3 regions of the Paenarthrobacter sp. NPDC091711 genome follow, and region 3 is predicted to be linked to each of the others. Evidence: riboswitches for the same ligand, from Rfam matches in the RefSeq annotation. Region 3 holds a riboswitch; each other region holds the start of a gene.

Region 1 (3,512 bases), on a different contig from region 3:
CCAGAAGGGGTGCCACGGCCGAAAGGTCGAGGGACAAGTCCAGGTCCACGTACGCAAGCAGGGGAGACGGAGAGGAAAGCCAGACCCGGCGGAGCGAGTTTCCGCGGCCCCTTAGATCCAGATGGACCACCTTGATCTCCGGGAGTTCCCTCGCCAGACGTTCGGCGATCCTCAGGGTGCTGTCCGTGCTGGCGTTATCCGCCACAGTGATCCGGAAGGTGTGCGGCAACGTGTCCATGAGGTGCCCGTGGAGCCTGCGCAACTGCTCTTCCAGGCGGGCTTCCTGATTGGACACGGGGATGGCGATGTCCAGGACGGGAACCGGCGCGCGTGTGTCCACGGGGGAGCGCTGCAGCTGCTGGTGGAGTACCGGCCGGGGATCTGTAAGCGTCATGCTTCCAGAATGGCGCCGCCGAATATGAGTGCTTTAGGCGGAAGCTGTGACCCCACTGTGAACCATGGGCCGTGCCTGTGAACCGGGGGAGCACCTGTGAAACGGCAAAAGCCGCGCCCGTTCCCGCCATCCGCTCCAGTGGGTACTGGTGCGAACGGCGGCAACGGGCGCGGCAATCAAGCAGTCTGGCTTAGTACCAGTTGTTGGCCAAGTGGAAGCCCAGAGCGGCGGACGGGGATCCGTAGCGCTCCTTGATGTAGTTCAGGCCCCACTTGATCTGGGTCTGGTAGTTGGTCTGCCAGTCAGCACCAGCTGAGGCCATCTTGCCGGCCGGCAGGGACTGGACGATTCCGTAGGCGCCGCTCGAAGCGTTCGTGGCAGTGGTCTTCCAGTTGGATTCCTTCTCCCACAGGGTGTTCAAGGCAGTCATCTCAGCTGCGCTCCAGCCGTAGTTGCCCAGGATGCTGAGTGCGTACGCCTTGGCAGCAGCGGGGTCGTCCACGGCTTTCGGGGCGGCAGCAGCAGCTGCAGCTTCCGCGGCGGCGGCGGCAGCAGCGGCGTCGGCGGCTTGCTTGGCAGCAGCGTCAGCGGCGGCCTTCTCAGCGGCCGCTTGGGCGGCGGCCTGGTCAGCGGCTGCCTTCTCGGCAGCGGCCTGCGCGGCTGCTGCCTGGTCAGCGGCAGCCTTCTCGGCGGCGGCCTTCTCAGCAGCTGCCTTGTCCGCGGCAGCCCGGTCGGTTGCGCCCTTGGCGGCGGCAGCATCCAGGGAAGCGGCGATTTCAGCTGACTTGTTGGTGCTGACCTGCGCGGCGGCCTGGGTCCCGGCAACGCGGCTCGCCTCAGGGAGGGTCAGTGCGGCGTTTGCGGCGGTTCCGAGCGATGCAACGCCCAGTGCGGCCGCTACGACACCGGCTACAACTGACATGCGGTGGCCGGACTTGCCCTGGCGGGCGGCGTTCTTGAGGACAGCTTGCGACTTGGTCAACGGTGCGTTGTGTTCGTCGCGGTGACGCGCGGAAGGGCGCGACTGATCGTTAAATTCAGACATGTGATTACCTCTCAGCGCCTGCGGAGTTAGCTGTCGGGTTCGGATGAGGTCATCCGGCCGCGCATCACGCTGCGGCTTCACCCCAAGGACCGGCAAAATGCCTGGGTCCGGAGACTCTGGGTCCCCCGTCTCTGCCTCGGAGAAAGAACGGACTCCGGGAAGTGGCAGAGCTCGGCGCATCCCGGATGTGGGCCTGCTTGGGGCGACCCACCCTTTCGACGGTACAGGAGGTTTCCCGAGAAGTCACATTTAGGTAACAGAGATCACGGCGCCGGTGAGTCGCCTTGCCGGATTCGTTATGCGAGTTCGCTGCCGACGGTGGGAAGCCGGAGGGCGAACTCGGTACGGCCCGGCCGTGAGGTCACTTCCACGGTGCCACCATGGGCGGCAACAATCGAATCCACAATGGACAAGCCGAGTCCGGAGGTGCCTTCGGAGCCTGACCTTGCGGCGTCAGCGCGGGCAAACCGGGAGAATATGCGGCCCTGAAAATCGTCCGGAATGCCCGGGCCATTGTCCGTCACGGTGACCACGGCGCTGCCATCAGCGGAGAGCATGACGCCCGTGACCACGGTGGTGCCGGGGTCCGTGTGTTTGCGCGCATTGGACAGAAGATTGGCCAGCATCTGGTGCAGTTGCGCTGCATCGCCGCGGACCGTCACAGGTTCATCGGGGAGCTGGAGCTGCCAGATGTGGTCCGGTGCCATCACTTTTTCGTCACTGACGGTTTCGATCACCAACTGGGTGAGGTCCACGTCCTCGACTTTCACGGGCTGGCCCTCGTCCAGCCTGGCCAACAACAGAAGATCCTCCACCAGGGTGGTCATGCGTTCGGATTGGCTTTGCACACGCGCCAAGGACCTCCTGCCGTCATCGGTGAAAGTCTCGGTCATCCTCAGCAACTCGGTATAGCCACGGATCGCGGTGAGCGGTGTGCGGAGTTCGTGCGATGCATCAGCGACGAACTGTCGCACCTTGGTTTCGCTTTCCTGCCGTGCCTCCAGTGCGTTGGAGACGTTGTTCAGCATCAGATTCAAAGCATGGCCGACGCTGCCCACTTCCGTTCCGGGATGAGCGGCCGACGCCGGTACGCGCACCGCTAGTGCCACCTCACCGGCGTCGAGAGGTAGGCGCGAAACCTTGGTGGCTACCTCGGAGAGCTGCTCCAGCGGCCGCATGGTCCGCCGGATAATCACGGTTCCCGCGAGTCCGATCAGCACCAATCCGCCCAACGAAACCAGCACCATGGTCCACACCAGGGAGGCCTCGGCGCTTTGCTTGTCCGCCAGAGGCAAACCTGTCACGATCACGTCGCCGTTGGTGTCCACTGCCACCAGCCTGTAATCGCCGTTGGACAGGGACCGATCCACGGGAAGGTTGTCCTTGGGGAGCGACAACAGGACTTGCTCGTCGGCTGCGGAGAGTGAAACGCGGTTTCCTTGGGCGTCGATCAGCCCGGAACTTCTCACGGTTGATCCATCGATCCTCGCATTGAGCGTACCCGCGGCCTGGCCGCGCGCTTCCAGCGGGTCAGGCCTTCCGGAGGGGTTCGTGGGAAAGTTCGACGGCGGCCTGCCGAAGTCATTCGCGCGGCTGGACGCCTGCTCCAATTGCCTGTCGAGCTGCTTGTTAAAAACCATGTCCATGGACGCGTAGCTGACCACGCCGACGGCTCCACAAATGGCGACCAACAGGGCCATTGCCACCAGGACCAGCCGGGTGCGCAAATGCCAGGTGGACGGGTTGAGCCAGCTGCGCTGTGAGTTTCCTGAGCTTCTGGCCACTCCTGAAAGCGTGCTCAACGCCTAGTCCGCTGGCTTGATGACGTATCCGGCGCCACGAATGGTGTGGATCATGGGCGGATGGTTGGCTTCGATCTTCTTGCGCAGGTAGGAGATGTATAGCTCCACAATGTTGGCCTGGCCACCGAAGTCGTAGTCCCACACGCGGTCAAGGATCTGGGCTTTGCTGACCACCCGTTTGGGGTTCTCCATGAGGTAGCGCAAAAGCTCAAACTGTGTGGCAGTGAGCGGGATGTCCTCGCCGGCCCGGGTGACTTCGCGGGTGTCCACG
Region 2 (3,512 bases), on a different contig from region 3:
TCGGCTTGGACGTCGGCGTTGCAGTATCCGTGGGCGTCGGAGTCGGTGTGGGAGTGCCAGTGGGGGTCGGCGTTGGCGTGGGAGTGACGGTTGGTGTCGGCGCAGGCGGTGTGGTGATGGTATCCGAGGGCACCTCGCTCGGCGCGGGTGCCGGCTGGCTGGGGGCGGGGGTGGCCGCACCGGGAACAGACGGGACTGCGGACGGCGCTGCTGACGGAACCCATACCGGGTCAGCGAGCGAAACTTGAGGGGTGGGAGCCGACGACGCCGGCACTGCCTCGGGTGCCTGGGCGACCGTCGCGGGCTGGCCGGCTTCCGAGGTCGCACTTGCCCCTGATGGCGTCGAGGCTGATGGAGATGACGCCGTGGTGTAGGAAGCCTTGGGCCCGGGCGACGCCGAACCTGAGCTGCGAGCATGGCCCCCGCTGGCTTCCTGCGCAGGGGTTTCCTGGCCGAAGAACGGAAGATCAAGGGCCGGTCCCAAAGCACCGGCTGTCAGTACCAGGCCAAAGGCGCCTGCGACCACGGCCATGCGCTGGCTCATGTGTTTGACCGAGGCTGCTTTTCGCAGGACGGTTTGTGGTTCACGACTAATAGAGGACGTGGAGCCGAAGCCGGACTTGGTGGGTGCAGCTGCCTGCTTCCGGGCATCCTTACGGCTTGCCAGCGATGCCGAGGCTGTTGCAGCAGCGGCAACCTGCGCCGGGGACTTGCCGCGCGGGGACTCAGCGGGTTCCGGCGTGCTCGCGGTTTCATCGAGGGCAGAGACCACGGGGATGGCCGCAGTTACGGGTTCCTGTGGTGCAGGCTGCACCAATGGAATAGCTGCCGTTGCGGGTTCCCGGGAGCTGTCATCCCGCGAATCTGCTTTCATGCCCGGCGGCACGATGGGAATGGCAGCAGTAGGGGGTCCCGGTGTGGTGGACTTCGGAGCTGCCGATGACTCAGGCGCAATCACAGCCTGAGCAGCGCGCTCACGTTCGGCCGCACGAAGTTCCGCACGTGTTGCGGGGGTCGCGATGGTGGGCGTGGCCGCCTTGGCGGGCTCCGGCGTCGTGCTTGTGCCTTCCAAATTTTCGGGGCGTGCCGGGTTCTGCGGCGAATCGGCGGAATCCGCCGGTGTGTTGTCAAGGAATCCGCTGGGTTGGGCCCGACGGCGTCCGGTTGGCTTGGTGCGCCCGTCCTCAGTGTGGGGGCGGCGCGGCTGATCCATGGTTGGGGACATGGTGGTTGCCTCTCAACGCCTTCGAGGTTAGCTGTCGGGTTCGGACGAGGCCGTCCGGCCGCCTGAGCGGCTTCACCCCAAGGACTTGGATACCAAGCCCGGGAACTCTGGGTCCCCCGCCTCTGCCGCGGGTCTGGCGGATCCCGGATTGCGGCAGAGCTCGGCGTCAATCCGGAAGCGGCCCAGCGGAGATATGGGTCGCCTTACGACGGTACATGAGCTGGAAAGTAAAGTCACATTAATGTAACGGGCGGTAGGCCTGACCAAGCGACAGGGTTCTATGACTTAGGCTTCGGGGCCGGTGCTGGAGCCGGCAACTCATGCTGAATCTTCTGGATCTGCACGGCCTGGTGTGTTTCCGGACGGAAGATTTCGTCGGCCACTCCCAGCATTCCGCCGGTGGCTCCGCGACGAACGTTCCCACGGTTGTTGTGCCGTGAGGACCAGTACCAAAGTCCCGCCACCAGGGCCGGGACGCCAAGTACCGCCGCCAACACGAGCAAGATATCCATGGCCTAACACTAGCTTCGCGCTGCACCGGCAGGTAGACATTGTCTATGGACCTGCCTGTGATGCCACCCGTCTCGCCCATGCTCGCCAAATCTGTTCCGACCATCCCTGATGTTGGGCATTACGAGCCCAAGTGGGACGGATTCCGGACCATCGTCTTCAAAGACGGTGATGAGATCATTCTGGGAAGCCGCAACGAGAAGCCGATGACGCGCTACTTCCCGGAAGTGGTTGAGGCGCTGCGAAAGAACCTTCCGGACAAATGCGTGCTCGACGGCGAGATCGTCCTGATCGAGGGCAATCGGCTCGAATTCGAGGTGCTTCAGCAGCGGATTCATCCCGCCGACAGCCGGGTGAGGATGCTCGCTGAGAAGACTCCGGCGTCCATGGTTGCGTTCGACATCCTTGCCCTTGGCGAGGAGAACCTGATGGCCAAACCGTTCTCCGAGCGCCGTGGCATCCTGGAACGCGCGCTCGCCAAAGCCGAGCCCCCTGTCTATGTGACTCCTGCGGTGAACGATCTTGAACGGGCGCAGGAGTGGTTCGTGCAGTTGGAAGGGGCGGGACTGGACGGCGTGCTATCCAAGCCGCTCGATGGCGCCTACCAGCCCAACAAGCGCGTGATGTTCAAGACGAAGCACGAGCGCACGGCGGATTGCGTCGTGGCGGGATTCCGCTGGCATAAGACCGCGAAAGTTGTGGGCTCAATGCTGCTTGGCCTCCACGATGACACCGGCCGCCTGCATCATGTGGGAGTGGTGGCATCGTTCCCCATGGCTAAGCGGGAGGCCTTGGTGGCAGAGCTTGAGCCGTACCAGATTGAACTCGGCGAGCACCCGTGGGGTGAGTGGGCCAAACAGGACGAGACTGCCGGAGGTTCGCGCATGCCCGGCGCCCAAAGCCGGTGGAGCGGGGGCAAGGATTTCTCCTTCGTACCCCTTCGCCCCGAACTCGTGATCGAAGTGGCGTACGACTATATGGAGGGGGACAGGTTCCGGCACACCACGCAGTTCCGCAGGTGGCGGCCGGACAGGACCCCTGAGAGCTGCACGTACTCTCAGTTGGAAGAGCCCGCTGCGTACGATCTCGGGGAGATCCTGAAGCTGCCCAACGCCTAGAACGTTGCGAACCCGCTGCTACGTCGCTGGCCAGCAACGTAACAGCGGGTTGGCAGCGGAGTTACTCCTCGTGCCCTTGGTCGCTGCTCATGCTGCCTTCCGCGGGCGGGGTTTCGCCCGGAGGCACTCCGCCGCCGGGCTCCAACCCTGTGACGTTGCCGTCCAGCGGGTCCGGGTTGGCGGAAGCTGCGGGGTCCTCGTCTTCGTCCTGGCGCATATCGGGATCGTCGTGGATGCTATCGGCATCAGAGGTCGTGTCGTAGGGTCCTGTGGCGCCCGTGGCACCGAAGCCCTGGGTCTCTTCATTCGAGTCTTTGTCAGTCACGATCAGCCCTTTCGTAAGCAAACTTACTAATACGCTTGCTTCGTCAGCCTAGCCGGGACCAGCCCACCCGACAAGCGGCACCCAAACCAGGCGCCGGCGTCGTGCTTCAGTGCTTAGCGGTGGGGAGTCGTGGCAGTGACGAAGCTCCGGATGGCATCCGCCACAGCCTTCGGTCTCATGTGTTGCGCCACGTGCCCGACGCCCGGAATCTCCACCAAACGCCCCTGCGCCACTGTCCTGGACAACCGCAGCGACCAATCCGGGCCCGCCACCTGATCGCGGCTACCGCGCAGCACCAGCACCGGCACGCCGACGCCCGCCAGCCGCTCTTCCG
Region 3 (3,512 bases):
AAATCGATCAGGCAGCGGATTCCGGCAACAGGAACGGGTCCCAGTCCGGCGCAGGTTTCTCGAGTTCTTTGATCTGCCACATGGTTCCCTGGGGCACACCGGGTTTGAAACGGAGCTTCCAGCCCATCTCAGCCAGCGTGTGGTCGCTCTTGGCGTTGTTGCATTTCAAGCACGCCGCAACCAGGTTTTCCCAGGAATCCGCGCCGCCCCTGGACTTGGGGTGGACGTGGTCTATGGTGTGGGCTGTTTTCCCGCAATAGGCACAGCGGTGTCCGTCGCGGCGAAGAACTCCACGACGACTCACGGCGGTAATCCTGTTGTACCGGGGGCGGATGTAGCGGTTGAGAAGAATCACGGATGGACGTCCGAGAACTTCCTGTGGCCCGACGACAGGCTCGTCGCCTTCGGCCACTACGCTAGCTTTCCCCGTCAACACAAGGACCAGCGCCCGGCGGAATGTTATTACCGCCAGCGGTTCATATCCAGCATTCAGAACGAGTGTGCGCATGCACGTACCTCTTCACGGCCGCACCCGTCAGGGGCACGAGGGCCGGCTGCCCTCTGCTTGTACGGGCTGTGGATCGACACCATAAGGGTAAGCACTTATATGCCGTATCAACGAATTTTTCTGTCGTTTCGCTCACAGTGTCGGCAAGAATTCACGCGCGGTTAAAGCAGAACACCCCGCCGGCCGAAGCCTGCGGGGTGTTCAGAAGAGGGTGTATCAGCCGTTGACGCGGATGAAAACCGGGCCGGAGCCCACGTTGACGCTGAACAGTGCCGTGGTGGATCCGTTCCATCCACCGTGAACCGCCTGACCGTTGCCCACGTAGACAGCGATGTGGGCCTGTCCAGCCAAACCACCGTTGGCGTAGTAGGCGAGGTCGCCGGGCTGGGCTTCTGCTGCACTGACCGTGCGGCCCAAGGAGAGGTAGCCTGCAGGCCAGTCGTGGAAGTTGATGCCCACGGCTGCAAGGGAGTTGGTGACCAGCATGGTGCAGTCCTGGGTGACGCCGAGCTGGGCGTAAGCAGCTGCTGCGATGGCTGCGCCGAGTCCGCTGGAAGCGGCCGGAGCTGCCGGTGCAGGGGTTGCATTGCTGACAGCCACAGTAGCGTTGGCAGCCGGAGCGGCCTTGGCGGCAACCGCAGTTGCTTCCTTGGCTTCGACCTTTGCTTCAACCTTGGCCGGGGCTTCTTCCACCACTACGGGAGCAGGGGCTTCCACGGTGGTGACCACGGGGCGCTCGTAGGAGATGGCCACGGTGGAGTCCGCTGCGATGGTGGCCTGAACTACCGACTGAACGTCCAGAGTGGACGTGGAGGTCGACTCGCGGTCCACATTGGTGTCTGCAGCGTTGGCAGCGATGCCACTGGTCAGGACCAGGCCTGAAGCTGCGGCGATCACTGCTGCCTGGCGGCCAACGCCGCCGGCGTTGGAGCTGACAGCCTTGGCGATGACGGCAATCGAGCTGGTCTTAGGGGCCTCGGCGCGGTGCCGTGCAAGCTTGTTTGCACTGGTCATGATTTTCTCTTTTCGTATCCGAGTGCAGTTGGGGTGCACACGGGTAGTGGGTTGGCAGGCACTGTGGGCATGCCGGCCGACCCCGAACCGGATTGTTTTAGCGGAGGGTGTAGAACGAGGAAGTGCCGGTGGAAGCTACTGAGTGCAGCAGCGTTCCCTGACCGGGGTTCAAAGCGCTGATCATCATGCCGTTGCCGACGTAGATGCCCACGTGGGCTCCGCCGTTCTGCATGACGAGGTCGCCGGGAGAAGGAGTGCTGGTGGGGGTCATGGCCGTCCAGGCATTCACGCGGGGGATGCTGATGCCCGCCTGTGCGTAAACCCACTGGGTGAAGCCGGAGCAATCCCAACCGTTGGGCGTTGTGCCGCCCCAAACGTAGGGAGAACCGATTCCGGTGTAGGCGATGGCGGCCAAGCCGGAGGCAGCTGCGCTGGCAGCCGGGTCCTTGGCTTCGGAGGACTTCGCCGTCACGGCTTCAGACGCATCTTCGGTGGTGGCCGCTGCACGCTCAGTAACCTGGGCTGCGCGCTGGACTACCTTGGGGGCTTCCTTGGTGGCCACGGTGGGGCTCTCGAAGGAAACGGTGGCTGTTGGCTCTGCTGTGACCACTGCCGTAACAACCAGCTGTTGGGTGCTGGAGGCTTCGGTTTTGGAAACGTCGGCGTCTGCTGCGTGTGCGGGCAATCCGACAGTGAGGACGAGGCCTGAGGCTGCTGCGAGAACGGCGGCCTGGCGGCCCACAGTTCCGGCGTTGGAGGAAACAGCCTTGGAAAGCGTGTTCAACGGGTTCGTACGAACCGTTTGGGCGCGATGGCGCGCAGGGGTAGTGCGTGATGACACGTAGGTAGCCTCTCCCAATGCCTGCGAGGTGAGCTGTCGGATTCGGATGGGAGTCATCCGGCCGCTCTGCTTCCAAAGAAGTTTTGCGACTTAACCCCAAGGCCTTCTCTCGAAGACCAGAAGTGGTTCCCCCGCCCCTGCCAGACGATTTATGCGAACGGACCTTGAGCGGTGGCAGAGCTAGGCAATCCACTCAAGTGCACCGGCCCCCTAAAAAGCCGATGCGCTCTGTACGCTACAACAGTTGAACGCGAATGTCACATTCAGGTCACGGGGCGTCCCGCATATGCGAGAGGCGACCATCAGCTGGCTTAGAGCCAGCCCATGGGGTCTACTACTTCTCCGTTGACCTGGACCTCGAAGTGGAGGTGGCAGCCGGTGGAAGCGCCCGTGGTGCCGCTCAGCGCGACGGTATCGCCACGGTTGACGGTCTGGCCCACCTGGACGGTGAATGACGACAGGTGGTTGTACGTGGTTTCGAGGCCGTTGCCGTGGTCAATGACCACGCGGTTGCCTCCGCCGTACTCGTGCCATCCAGCGAAGGTGACCTTGCCGGTGGCTGCTGCGTGCACAGCGGTGCCGCACTGGGCTACGAAGTCCTGGCCCCGGTGGAAATCGCCGGCGCCGCCCGTGAGGGGGCTGACACGGTAGCCGAAGGGGGATGCCGTGGCGAGCGAATCAAGCGGGCTGGCCATGGTGCCAACGGATGAGGCGCGCTGGATGCTTCCGGCCGACTGGGCGCTGAGCAGTTGCTTCAGCTTCCCATCGGGGTCAGCTGCAGTGGCGACGGCGGCGCGGCTGAAGTCGATCTTGGCCGAAGCGGCGGCGGAGACCTCCGGCTGGCTGCCGGCGGGGGCTGCGACGGCAAGGGCGGATTCGGTCTGGCCTGATTCCGAGGTGGCCATGACCGGGCTGGTGGCCGGCAGTCCGACAGTCAGGGCGAGTCCGGTGGCGGCAAGCGCAACACCGGCCTTCTGCCCGACGCCGCTGGCAGCGGCGAAGTCGGCAACCTGGCGCAAGGGGCTCTTACGGCGGCGCACCTGACGCTCGGTGTCGCGGGGCCGGATCTCCGTTACGACGGTGGCTGGCCGCAGCTCAGCAGCGGGGCCGGACGCACGGCGGCGGCCCCTGACGTTCTGCGATGTCAAA

Evidence for each region. Region 3 has a riboswitch for cyclic di-AMP ahead of ACIQH5_RS17695 (C40 family peptidase). Riboswitches for the same ligand answer to the same signal wherever they lie in the genome.
Region 1: it holds a riboswitch for cyclic di-AMP, as region 3 does, so the genes downstream of both, ACIQH5_RS12740 (hypothetical protein) here and ACIQH5_RS17695 (C40 family peptidase) in region 3, are expected to answer to the same signal.
Region 2: it holds a riboswitch for cyclic di-AMP, as region 3 does, so the genes downstream of both, ACIQH5_RS07335 (hypothetical protein) here and ACIQH5_RS17695 (C40 family peptidase) in region 3, are expected to answer to the same signal.

What each region holds. Positions count from the first base shown of each region.
Region 1 covers NZ_JBIVTF010000007.1:106,060-109,571, forward strand. Annotated here, with positions in the region: gene ACIQH5_RS12735 (glycosyltransferase) at 1-394, opposite strand, end outside; gene ACIQH5_RS12740 (hypothetical protein) at 585-1,439, opposite strand; cyclic di-AMP (ydaO/yuaA leader) riboswitch at 1,441-1,626, opposite strand; gene ACIQH5_RS12745 (ATP-binding protein) at 1,736-3,241, opposite strand; gene ACIQH5_RS12750 (response regulator transcription factor) at 3,245-3,512, opposite strand, start outside.
Region 2 covers NZ_JBIVTF010000003.1:324,444-327,955, forward strand. Annotated here, with positions in the region: gene ACIQH5_RS07335 (hypothetical protein) at 1-1,225, opposite strand, end outside; cyclic di-AMP (ydaO/yuaA leader) riboswitch at 1,228-1,374, opposite strand; gene ACIQH5_RS07340 (hypothetical protein) at 1,504-1,737, opposite strand; gene ACIQH5_RS07345 (ATP-dependent DNA ligase) at 1,783-2,853, shown strand; gene ACIQH5_RS07350 (DUF6480 family protein) at 2,915-3,178, opposite strand; gene ACIQH5_RS07355 (alpha/beta fold hydrolase) at 3,292-3,512, opposite strand, start outside.
Region 3 covers NZ_JBIVTF010000013.1:102,279-105,790, forward strand. Annotated here, with positions in the region: gene ACIQH5_RS17685 (HNH endonuclease) at 8-508, opposite strand; gene ACIQH5_RS17690 (NlpC/P60 family protein) at 725-1,522, opposite strand; gene ACIQH5_RS17695 (C40 family peptidase) at 1,620-2,363, opposite strand; cyclic di-AMP (ydaO/yuaA leader) riboswitch at 2,368-2,536, opposite strand; gene ACIQH5_RS17700 (M23 family metallopeptidase) at 2,675-3,511, opposite strand.